DNA from 2 places in the Marinobacterium aestuarii genome. Region 1 is predicted to be linked to the other one. Evidence: riboswitches for the same ligand, from Rfam matches in the RefSeq annotation. Region 1 holds a riboswitch; the other holds the start of a gene.
What was found. A riboswitch is a leader RNA that binds a small molecule or an ion and turns the genes downstream of it on or off. The one in region 1 is predicted to bind cyclic di-GMP.

Region 2: linked by a shared signal. The riboswitch ahead of A8C75_RS23735 (collagen-like domain-containing protein) and the one ahead of A8C75_RS15665 (dockerin type I domain-containing protein) in region 1 are both predicted to bind cyclic di-GMP.

The regions. Positions count from the first base shown of each region.
Region 1 is NZ_CP015839.1:3,575,201-3,580,689, reverse strand. It holds gene A8C75_RS15670 (MSCRAMM family protein) at 1-1,194, shown strand, start outside; gene A8C75_RS15665 (dockerin type I domain-containing protein) at 1,257-2,687, opposite strand; cyclic di-GMP riboswitch class I at 2,756-2,851, opposite strand; gene A8C75_RS15660 (hypothetical protein) at 3,350-3,577, opposite strand; gene A8C75_RS15655 (sigma-54 dependent transcriptional regulator) at 3,992-5,386, opposite strand.
Region 2 is NZ_CP015839.1:4,763,416-4,768,904, reverse strand. It holds gene A8C75_RS20860 (TRAP transporter substrate-binding protein) at 1-694, opposite strand, end outside; gene A8C75_RS20855 (hypothetical protein) at 1,144-1,446, opposite strand; gene A8C75_RS23735 (collagen-like domain-containing protein) at 1,472-2,401, opposite strand; cyclic di-GMP riboswitch class I at 2,736-2,810, opposite strand; gene A8C75_RS20845 (helix-turn-helix transcriptional regulator) at 3,008-3,880, shown strand; gene A8C75_RS20840 (cobaltochelatase CobT-related protein) at 3,894-5,489, opposite strand, start outside.

The sequences.
Region 1 (5,489 bases):
GACTTTATTCCGCCTGAATCTGTCGATATTACCAACTGCGCTACTGTAAAAATTATCAAGAAAGATGATGCTGGTACCGTATTGGAAGGTGCCGAGTTCACCATCTATAACGACAATGCGCCGACGGGAACCTTCAATCTGGACGGTGCAACGCCTGACACTGTACTTTTGGATGGCGCTGGCGAGACAGTCAAATGTACAACGCTGGCTAATGGTACATGTCAAATCACCGATATCTTTGCCGGGCTTTATTGTGCGAAAGAGACAGTGGTGCCGCCCAACTATATCGGATCTGACCCGCAGTGTTTCGAAGTTGATCCTGCGATCCCGGTAACTGAAGTGGAATTCACCAACCGGCGACTGGGTTCCATCCTGGTGAAAAAGGCAGATGATGACGGTGCTGCGCTGGCTGGGGCTGTATTCGAGGTGATTTCCGACACTCCCGATCAAAGTGATGTTTCATTACCGGTTACTTTGACAGAAAGCCCGACGGGTTATCACTGTGTTGATGGCCTGCCGATCAAGAATGCTTCGCTGGATGTCGTCAGTTATACCGTAAGTGAAACGACGGTGCCTGAAGGCTATTTTGGCGCTTCTGACGCCTCGACATCTGCGGTATTCGAAACCTGTGCCACCCGCACCGAGACAACGCCAGCCGATGCTGATGTCAATCTGATTTTCGAGAACGAGCGGAAACCCGGAGCTATCAAAATCACTAAAACCACGAAGGACGTTAATGGTGACCCGACAACGATTGCGCATCCTGGCGTTACCTTCAACATCTATGACGACGAGGACCAGCTTGTGGGTACGCAAGTCACGGATGTAAATGGCGTAGCTTGCCTGGCTGATCTCAATGTCGGTGACACTTACAAGGTTGAGGAAACCGCGCCAACTGGTTATGCCGGTGAAAGTGCCAAGAATGTGGAAGTGACCGGTGATGCCACCTGTGGTAGTGGTGACGAGGATACCGTAAGCTTCCACAACACCCCGCTTGGCAAGTTCACCATCAGCTATGATTCGTTGCCAATGGATGGTCATGGTGCAACCAAAGCGACCGTTAGCTGTACTGGCGAAGGTGTCGGTACCGTTATCGCTGAAACCGATCTGTTCGATGGCGACAGCGAGACTTCCAGCAGTCTCAACTTCGAGACTCAGGCGACCTATACCTGCACCATCGTAGTTGACCCCTAAAACAAAATAGTTTCAGGGTGATATTAAAAAGGGCGGGATAATCCCGCCCTTGTTCAATTCTGTCAGTTTGCCGAGACAACAAGTCCGTCACTGGTCGATACATTTCCCGCCGCGTCATAGACCCTGATCGAGAGTTCATATAAACCCTGTCGTTTGGGAACGTCCCACCAGCAGGTATGGAACGCAGAGGTGTAGCCGAAGCTGGGTACCGGGTCGGTAGCGGAGCACAGAACTCGTCCATCAACCAGATACTCGACCTTTGTTACGGCGGCGTTGTCCCAGACGTGACCTTTGATCTGATAATAGGTGCCCTTGGGAACGCTGCCGCCTTCCGGTTCCATCACTCGTCCAGTCGGCACGATGACGTCCTCACTCATTGGCATTGGGCGTCCCACCAGTGTCAAGACGATATCGATGTCGGACTGCCCGACATAGCCATCACCGTCCACATCGTAGCGGCGCCATTCCCGGGCGTTGGTCCACAGATAGCCAGGATTGCTGGGGTTAGGGCTGATCTGGCTTTGGGGGATGCCGTTTCCTTCGCCGAGATACCAGCTGATCTCTTCGACATCGAGGTTGTTTATTACTCCGTCGTCATTGAAGTCGACGGGAGAGCTGTCGACTTCGTCATCCGCTGCACTGGTATCAGCTTTGGCTTTCAGATAGTTGCTGCCCCAGAGGATGTAAGGCTGGTAGACGCCATCGACATAACCAACCGAGTACAGCAGCGTTGAAATGGAGTGTTCGAGGCTGTCGTTCCAGCCGTCATTGTCGGCATCGGCATTCATGCAACGATTGTAAAATTTGATGGCCCAGTCATTATCGCTACGACCGTCTAGCACGATGTTGTTGGCGTTGGACGTGCCAACATTGGTTACGGTTACGCTGTAAAACTCGTCGTTCGAGCTGTACGTGGGGAACATGCACAGCTGTGCCCGGTTGGCCACCGAGGGAGCGATAATTTCCCTGCCTTTTTGGCCCGGATCCTCGCTCTGCATGTCTGCATCCGGCGCTGCGCTGGACAAGACGAGTTCGGAACCCTCCCAGGAGAGGTTGACCGTGATTGCAGCCGGGTGGCTCTGGCAGCCGGGGTATTGTGGAGTGAACGTGAAGCTTTCACCTGGCTTCAGACCGCCGATCGCTTTCCAGTCCAATTCATCGTCTTCACCCAAGCAATTTTCTGGTCTTGGGCCGTAGCGGAAATAGTAGTCCTCTACTGTGAGGCTCAGCGGCGTATAAGTCGCCCCCGTTGTGTCCTGCTTGCCCTTCGTTGTGGGCTTGCCCGCCTGTACAGGACTGGTGAGCATCAGAGCCATGGTCGCTAATGTCAGCGGGGTCCACAGCAATCGGCGCCGAGCAACGTTCGCTGTTGCCTTAGTGCGAATGCCGCCCAGGGCACTATGATTGCATCGGTGAGTAGCGTTGAGTAAACGCTGATTTTGTTTTGATTTACTAAGCCACAGCTTAGTAAACAGAAGCCTGGAAAGGCGCATAGATCTCTCCTGAAAGTTAAAAATTCAGCAAAGATCCTCTAGCGGCCAATCCGTAAGTGGTTCTCTCCTTCGGCGGTCCGGCGATCCTGATTCGCATTTGAAAACACAAACAAGGACCCGTAACTTTGCGCCGCCTGATTACTCAGGCTTTGCCTTTGTCGGGAGAGGATCTTTTCAATATAAATCTGTTGCCGCGGTACTGTTTTCCCGTGGGTGAAATATTTTTTCGGCATGTGGTAGCCACATTTTCTGTGTTCCATTTACGCACATCCGAGCATCCCTGTTAAAAGTACTGTCCGCCATTTTCTGGCGATTGTTAAAAATTTGATACGTTTTCGGAGCGATTAACGGGCTCCGTAATATGGGTAAGAACTATAACATGCTGAATCGAGTGTTATTTATACAGATGTGGAATATAGGCGCAGGGTAATGTCTCAAATTTGATCGATTTTGTGAGTATCCGTTGCCAAGGGGAGACAAATAGTGATTATGGTTACGCGGGCTGTAAGGTACGTGAAACAGTTCGCGGTTCCGGCACAGGTTTTGAGTTTTTGATTTTCTGGGAGAGAGCTCCTGGGCCTGATCACGGGAGTGATGGCGCAGAGTCGCGAAGGGGAATCAGGGGCATGGTTTGGCAAGGAAGCGCTCAAGTGAGGATAGGCTCAGGCATTTTCGTCCCAGAGTACAACCCTGGGATAGCGGCCTTGGTCGTCGCTGAGGAAATCGCCGTCGGGTGCGGGCGGAGCGTGGAAATAGTCGGGCAGCGCAAAGGCGTCATCGGCGTTTGCACGCCCTGTTGTGGCAGGCGGTGTGGCCTGGGCGCCTTCGTCCTTGCGAATCCGTTCCCTTAGCAGTCGGCTGCGGTAGTAGTAGTTCTTGGAACGGCTCATGTTAGGGCTCATGTTGGTCAGGTTGCGACCTGTGCAGCCTGAGGTGTCAGATCTGGATAACGGTTGATCCGGCACCGATTTATCCCGTTTACCTTTTTGTTGGATTCCGGTTGTTCGGAAAAACTCCCGAGCAGGTCTTGTGGTTAACGCAACGGGGCGCGGAATTTAGGCCCTATCAGGAATGTGCACATTTCACGCCATTTTTTTAACCGCTTGATCAGTATTGGTTTTTATTGCAACGCTATTTTGAAAGCGATAAATCTGTAAATGAACTGAAACACTTTGGCCGAATGGCTGTTTCGTTTGAGTAGCATTAATTCCAAGGCTCGCACGCTTGTGTGCGTCGGATTTGCAGCGGCTGTGGATTTATTGCGACGTTAAAGGTTTTTTCAGTGGTGCAGTCGCGGCGCGCTGTTATCGCAACTGATATTTTTCCATCAGGCGATAGAGGGTGACGCGGGAGACGCCGAGCATGCGGGCCGCCTTGGATACGTTGTTGTGACTCAGCTCCAGGTTTTGCCGAATGGCCTGAGTTTCTGCGCGGTTGCGTGCATCTTCCAGCGTGATTTGCTGGCCGCTGTTGCAGACGCTGTCGTCCAGCCCCAGGTCGGCCGGTGTCACCAGGCGGTTGTCGCTCATGACCATGGCGCGGCGGATACGGTTGATCAGTTCGCGCACATTGCCGGGCCATTCATAGGCATTGAGGGCGGACAGCGCCTGCTGGGTAAAGCCGCGCACATGGCAGCCCTGTTCATTGCGAAATTTCTGAAAGAAAAACCGTGCCAGCAGTTCGATATCGCCGTTGCGCTCGCGCAGTGGCGGCACCTTTACCGTGAGTACATTAAGCCGGTAGTACAGGTCCTCCCGAAAGTTACTGACTTCAACGGCCTGCTCAAGATCGATATTGGTGGCGGCGATTACCCGTGCGTTGACATGGATGCTATCGTTGCTGCCCAGGCGTTCCAGTGTCTGTTCCTGCAGAAAGCGCAGCAGGTGCACCTGCATGTCGAGCGGCAGGTCGCCGATCTCATCCAGAAAGACGGTGCCCTCGGTGGCGGCTTCCAGGCGGCCAATTTTGCGTTTGTAGGCGCCGGTAAAGGCGCCTTTTTCGTAACCGAATAACTCCGAGTGCACCAGGGTGTCGGGCAGCGAACCGCAGTTGACGGCGATGAAGGGGCCCTTGCGGCGTGACGAACGCTGGTGAATGGCGCGGGCAATGAGCTCCTTGCCGGTGCCACTTTCACCGGTGATTAGCACCGGCGCCTCGGCCGTGGCGACCTTGCGGATCTGCTTGAATATTTCCATGATGGCGGGGCTGGCCCCCACCATGTGAAATTCATCCAGCATGGAAAGCTGCTTGTCTTCCAGCTTGCGCAGCCGGCTGATGCCATAGGCATGACCCAGGGTGGCCTGCAGATAACTCTGGTTTGGGTCCAGCGGCAGGGTGAAGTAATCGTAGAAGTTTTCAAACAACATGCGCCTGAAGGCGTGATCACGCATGACGTCTGGCGTCGTCAGGGCTATCCAGTTGGTGTACTGGTCCTGGTGGAAAAAATCTTCAATTTCATCCCGGTCCTGGATGGAGGGCCAGTCGAGCTTTACCAGACCGACGTAGTAGTTATGTTCGCGCAGGGAATCGCGGGCGCTGTCGATATTGGTCACGCGCTCTAGCGTCCAGCCATTAAGGTTAAGGTTGAGGCTGGGCGCGCGATTACTATCGTAAATATCCAGAAAAAGTGCTGTGCGGGCGACCGTGCCCGTTGATGCAAGGTGTCGTCCCTGATCCTCTGTGACAGTTGATAGGGTCATCATTTTTCACAGGGTAAGTGAGTTTTATAGAGGGCTCAGTGCAATTCTGTTTCGCTTTTGTAACAAGTATAGGATGGGCCACCTTGGGACAACTGGAAATTGA
Region 2 (5,489 bases), 1.2 Mb from region 1:
CTTCGGCGGACTGATCCTGGAACACGGACTCGCTGACAATCAGCGGCTCAATGGAGAACAGGTAGCGCAGGTTGGTGACGTACTTCTGCACTTCATCAAACTTCATCGCATAGACGGTGATGTACGGGTTGTCCTGGCCATCGACAACGCCCTGCTGCAGTGCGGTGAAGGTTTCGGACCAGGCCATAGGCGTGGCGTTGATACCCCAAGCCTTGTAGGTATCGATCATGATTTCGTTTTTGGGCACGCGAACTACAACGTCTTTCAGATCTGCCGGGGTGGTGACCGGGTGCTTGGAGTTGGTCAGCACGCGAAAGCCGGAATAGGCCCAGCCGATGATGCGTACGCCGGCATCCCGCAGGGTGTTCTCGACCAGTTGTTCACCGACAGGGCCCTGGGTCAAGGTGATGGCATCGTCCAGGCTCTGGATCATGTACGGCAGAGTGAGGGCGCCGACGCTGGGGGAGAAGGGAGTAACGTTGTTGATGGCCAGGATAGAGAAATCCAGGGTGCCGATTGCAGCGTCGTTCACGGTGTCCTGCTCGCTGCCGAGCTGGCCATTCATAAACAGTTTGGCGTCATGTTTGCCGCCGGTTTTTTCCATCAGAACTTCATTGAATTTCTTGCCCAGCTCATGCTGGGTGCCGCCTGCGGCATCACCGACCGCGACCTTGAAGGTTTTGGCCTGGGCCATTGTGCTTACCACCGCGGAAACAGCGAGGCAGAGTGACAGGGATAGAACTTTCGTAGCCTTACTTGTAAATTTCATTTGTAGCTCCGATTCTGGGTCCATCAGCGAGTGCTGGGTTGTTATTATTCTAGTCGGCTCTGCCGGGCGCGAGGTCTGGCAATGCCTTTCAGGGCATCAGTCCGCGCCCCGAACGCTCACCCTGCAAGGGTAGGCGGTCGTTTTATATTCAACTTTGCCAGTGGGAATGTTTAGGACCACTTCATATCCATGGCTGGGGCCAAGAGATAATGTGGCGAATTGACCAGCGTCAACGCAGAGAAATCGTGGTGGGAACAGCCCTGTGCAGGCTGCTTTTCTAGCGGGTTTCGGCTTGATATAAAAAGGGGCTGGCGCTCAAGGCCCAGCCCCTTTCAGGGGTGTGCAGTCGAGGCGGCAGGGCGCCTCGGTCGGTTCTAGTTGCCGCTGGCCAGCTGGGTGGCGTTGATCAGCATCGACTGACCCACGGTCACGTAGTCCGGATCGGCCATGGGGGAGTCAGGCTCCGCGGTCGCCAGCTGGTCTTCCTCAGCCTCGCAGGCGGTGATAGCGTGATCCACCAGCGCATCCGCCGCATCCAGTGCATTGGGTTCAAGGGTGACTGCGGCCGTGCCGATGGCCTGCTCTGCATCGGCCAGATCAGCGTCGCAATGGTTCGCCTGGGCGCTACCGGCCAACAGCAGGGCAAGGGTGGCGCAAACAGCAATAGTACTCTTCATGACAAGTCTCCTGAGCATCTCGATGCTAGTTAGTGTTTGCGCAAATGGCATAAACGCTGACATTGGCAGTCGTATTTGTACCCGATCTTGTCAGAGTGGCCGACCAGCTTCCATCGGTGGCTGGGTAACTGTGAATGACCACCCAGTTCGAATTCGCATTAAATAGTCCACCGCCGAGCACTTTTTTCCCAAGCGGACAAGGTGCGGTGCACGTGACGCTAGTTGTTCCAGCGACTGACGTGGTGCAATCCATTTGAATTCGCTCATAGTTGCTAAGCCCAGTTGGCCCCTGCGGTCCTGTGGCACCGGGTGCTCCGGTGTCACCCTTATCGCCTTTAGCACCATCAATACCGGTTGCTCCGGTGTCACCCTTATCGCCTTTAGCACCATCAGTACCGGGTGCTCCGGTGTCACCCTTATCGCCTTTAGCACCATCAATACCGGTTGCTCCGGTGTCACCCTTATCGCCTTTAGCACCATCAATACCGGGTGCTCCGGTGTCACCCTTATCGCCTTTAGCACCATCAGTACCGGGTGCTCCGGTGTCACCCTTATCGCCTTTAGCACCATCAATACCGGTTGCTCCGGTGTCACCCTTATCGCCTTTAGCACCATCAGTACCGGGTGCTCCGGTGTCACCCTTATCGCCTTTAGCGCCATCAGTACCTGCCGGTCCCTGTGGGCCTGCGGGCCCTTGCGGACCTACCGGTCCTCCGGTCGTTTCTAATATCAATACTCTCGCCGCAACAGCGCCTAGGCCACCCGCCAGGTTATCGGTGTTGGCTTTGAGTGTGTCAGTGTCCTTCTTCAGGTTATCCGTATTAGCCTTCAGGTTGGAGGAGTCCGTTTTCAGTTTGATAACATCGGTTTCCAATGCATCAGCGCCAAAGGTGGCCGCTGCAGGTAGCCCCATGGCGGCGGTAATGGCGATGGCCAGTAAAGACAGCTTTTTCATTTGCTAACACCCCTGCTGTTCAGTTCGTGGAGCAACCCTATCAATTGGGTTCTATCCATATAGCCCTTATTCCCGGGCGGAATTGATGACATGGGTCGGGCGCACCGCCGATCCGGTTGTGACTCTGTGCATAATTCGCTGGAAGCGCCATGCGGCGCTGATGGGGCTGACTGGGTTGGCGGGGTAGGGTGTACCGGTTCAGGCAAGTGGACTGTCAGTGCCTGTGGCAGGAACCAACGCCATCCTGTTGCGGTAACGCCCTGGGGGAGCTGTACCTGTTCGGGTACCATTACCGCCAGTTCCAGTCAGCGACCAGGATGGCGCCGACTACGCTTCAGGCAACCCGGCCATCTCGCTGAGACCCGTGGCTTTCCGGCTCCGCATCGCTGCGGGTGTGGCGTTTTTCTGATGTATTATTTCGCTTACAGGATCGCGCTGTCAGCGCGCCCGTCCGGGGTTCTTTTCACGCGATCTGGCACCAACAATAGGACTTGTTTCAGGCCGCGAACATGATGCAATTGAACTAGTCTGCAACTGTAAGGATGCTGTAACAGCGCTGGCACGGATGGCCCCACGAGCTGATAAAGTCCAGATGGGGAAAAACAGGTGGATACGCTCAACAGGCTGACGCTGGGGTTGTACCGGGTGGCGCGGGAGAAGGCGAATGCCGAATTTCAAACGGCCGCGCTGGGTCTGATCAGGCAGGCGTTGCCTTTCAACGGTTTTTTGTGGCGCACCTCCTTGCAGACGCTGGAAGGTCTGCTGTGTCGGCGGGAGTTTCGTTGTGGGGATGTGTCGGACCGGGCCGCCGCCCTGTCGTCGGATGAAGACGTTGCACAGCAGCTAAGTGGTCCGGCACCGACTCTGCGAATATCAGTTCCCCAGCCCGAGCTTGGGCTGGTGCATGAGTGTGTATTTTTTCGTGCTGGCGATGACGATAGCTTTGATCCGCAGGAGCAACTGCTGTGCGAGCAGCTGCTGCCACACCTGATCGAGTCCCAGGCGATCAACCGTCTGCTGGGTGTGGCGCGTCTGAGCAGTCAGCACCGCGGTCCGCACCGCAGTCTGGGTATTGTCGACAGCAACGGTGTGCTCCATTACCAGGAAGGCGAGTTTGGCGTGCAATTGCGGCGTGAATGGCCCGACTGGCAGGGCCCGCGGCTACCTGCCGCGCTGTGCCGGGCGCTGCTGGACGATAATCAGGAGTTGTTCGTCGGGCGCCTGTTGGTGCTGACGCGCCTGCTGGAGGACGATTTGCTGATACTGCGGGTACGGCCGCGTCTGGCTGTGGATAACCTTAGCGCGCGCCAGTTGCTGGTGGCACTGCAGGTGGCGCGTGGGCTCAGTCACAAGGAGGTGGCCCGGGCGCTGGGGATAGCGCCCGCCACGGCACGCAACCATATCCAGGCCATCCATGACCGTCTGCGGGTGCGTAACAGCGCCGAGCTGGTGGAGCAGCTGCAGCTGGCCGGTTACTGATTCAGGCCGCTGCTCAGCGGCGCCTGCCCCGGGCAAGCAGCTGCAAGACCTCCTCGAAAACGGCATTGTCGAGCTGATGCTCCATGTCCAGCGCCAGGTTATGGCGATAGTAGGGACTCAGGTCCAGCCCGACACCCAGGGCATAGAGCTCCATGTCGCCGCGGGCTTCAATCTGACTCACCACCTGGCGCAGATGCACATCCAGCAAGTCGTCGCTGTTGGAATGCAGGGTGGCGCTGTCCATCGGGCAACCGTCGGAAATGACGATGATGATGCGGCGTTCTTCCCGCCTTGCCTGCATGCGGCCCAGGGTCCAGAGCAGGGCCTCGCCATCCACGCCTTCGCGGAACAGATCCGGCTTTAGCAATGCCGCCATGGATGCGCGGGCGCGCCGCCAGGGCGTGTCCGCATCCTTGTACACGATATGGTTCAGCTCGTTCAGCCGGCCGGGATTGGCCGGCTTGCCACGTCCAAGCCACTGCTTCATAGGCCGGCCACCGTTCCAGTGCCCGGTGGTGAAGCCCAGTACCTCGGTGCTGGCACCGGCCTGCTCAAGGGCTCTTGAGAATACATCGACCAGCATGGCGATGGATTCGATATGGGCCTTCATGGAGCCGGAGTTGTCGATCAGGAAGCTGACCAGGCAGTTGCTGTGGGGCTGGTGGCGCTCCTGACGAAACAGCTGCCGGTAGCCGGGCGATGTGACCAGGCGGGACAGACGGCGGGCATCGAGGCGACCTTCTTCCAGGCCGAATTCCCAGCCGTCGCGCTCAGGCGCCGACAGAATGCGCGCCAGCTTTCGGGCCAGGCGAGGCACATTAAGCCCCTGGGCGCGGATGCGAGTATCCAGCTTTTCGCGCAGGTCGGTCAGCTGTTCGGCCCGCACCAGCTTAGCCGCAGGCAGCACACGATCGTACTGGGTAGTAAAGACGCGATAGCTATCGCCATCACCGGCATGCTCACGCTCGCTGGCGGCGACAGACTGGCCGCCGAGCTCACCATCATCACCTTCGAGCTCCAGCAGCAGGCTGAAGTTCTGGTGGCTGTTCTCGCTGATTTCAGAAGCATCGCGCTCTTCGTTCAGCGCCATTTCCTGATTCAGTTCATCGATCATGTCCTGAATCACCGCGGCTATGGCTAGGGCATGTTCGGCAAAGGCCTGCTGGTCGTGGCGGGTACGGCGCAACAGACCAAAGTGTGCGCCTATCTGGCGGCCCAGAGAAACCCGGGGCATTTCAATCAGCATTTCGGACTCTTCGCTCACCGGGTTGCCGCTGAGCAGTGCCCAACTCATCTGGGTGAGGGTGTAGAGCATAAGGCCGATATGGTTTTCGGTCTGGCCTGAGGCGTGGAATTGCGCGCTCCAGGCGCTGAATCTGTGGGTCAGATTGGCGCGCACGCCGGGGTGATGGTCTTCTACCAGGGATTCGACCCGCAGCTGCTCCAGCATTTCGAATATCAGCCGGGCAATGGGCGCGGCGGGCTTGAGTTTGTCATGCAGGCGGCGGTCATTGTGCCGCAGCCGCAGGGCGATACCATCGGCGGCGCCGCGAAAGGAGCGGAAGTCGTCCCGTTCCAGATCGGTGAGCAGATGAGGCACGCGCACCGG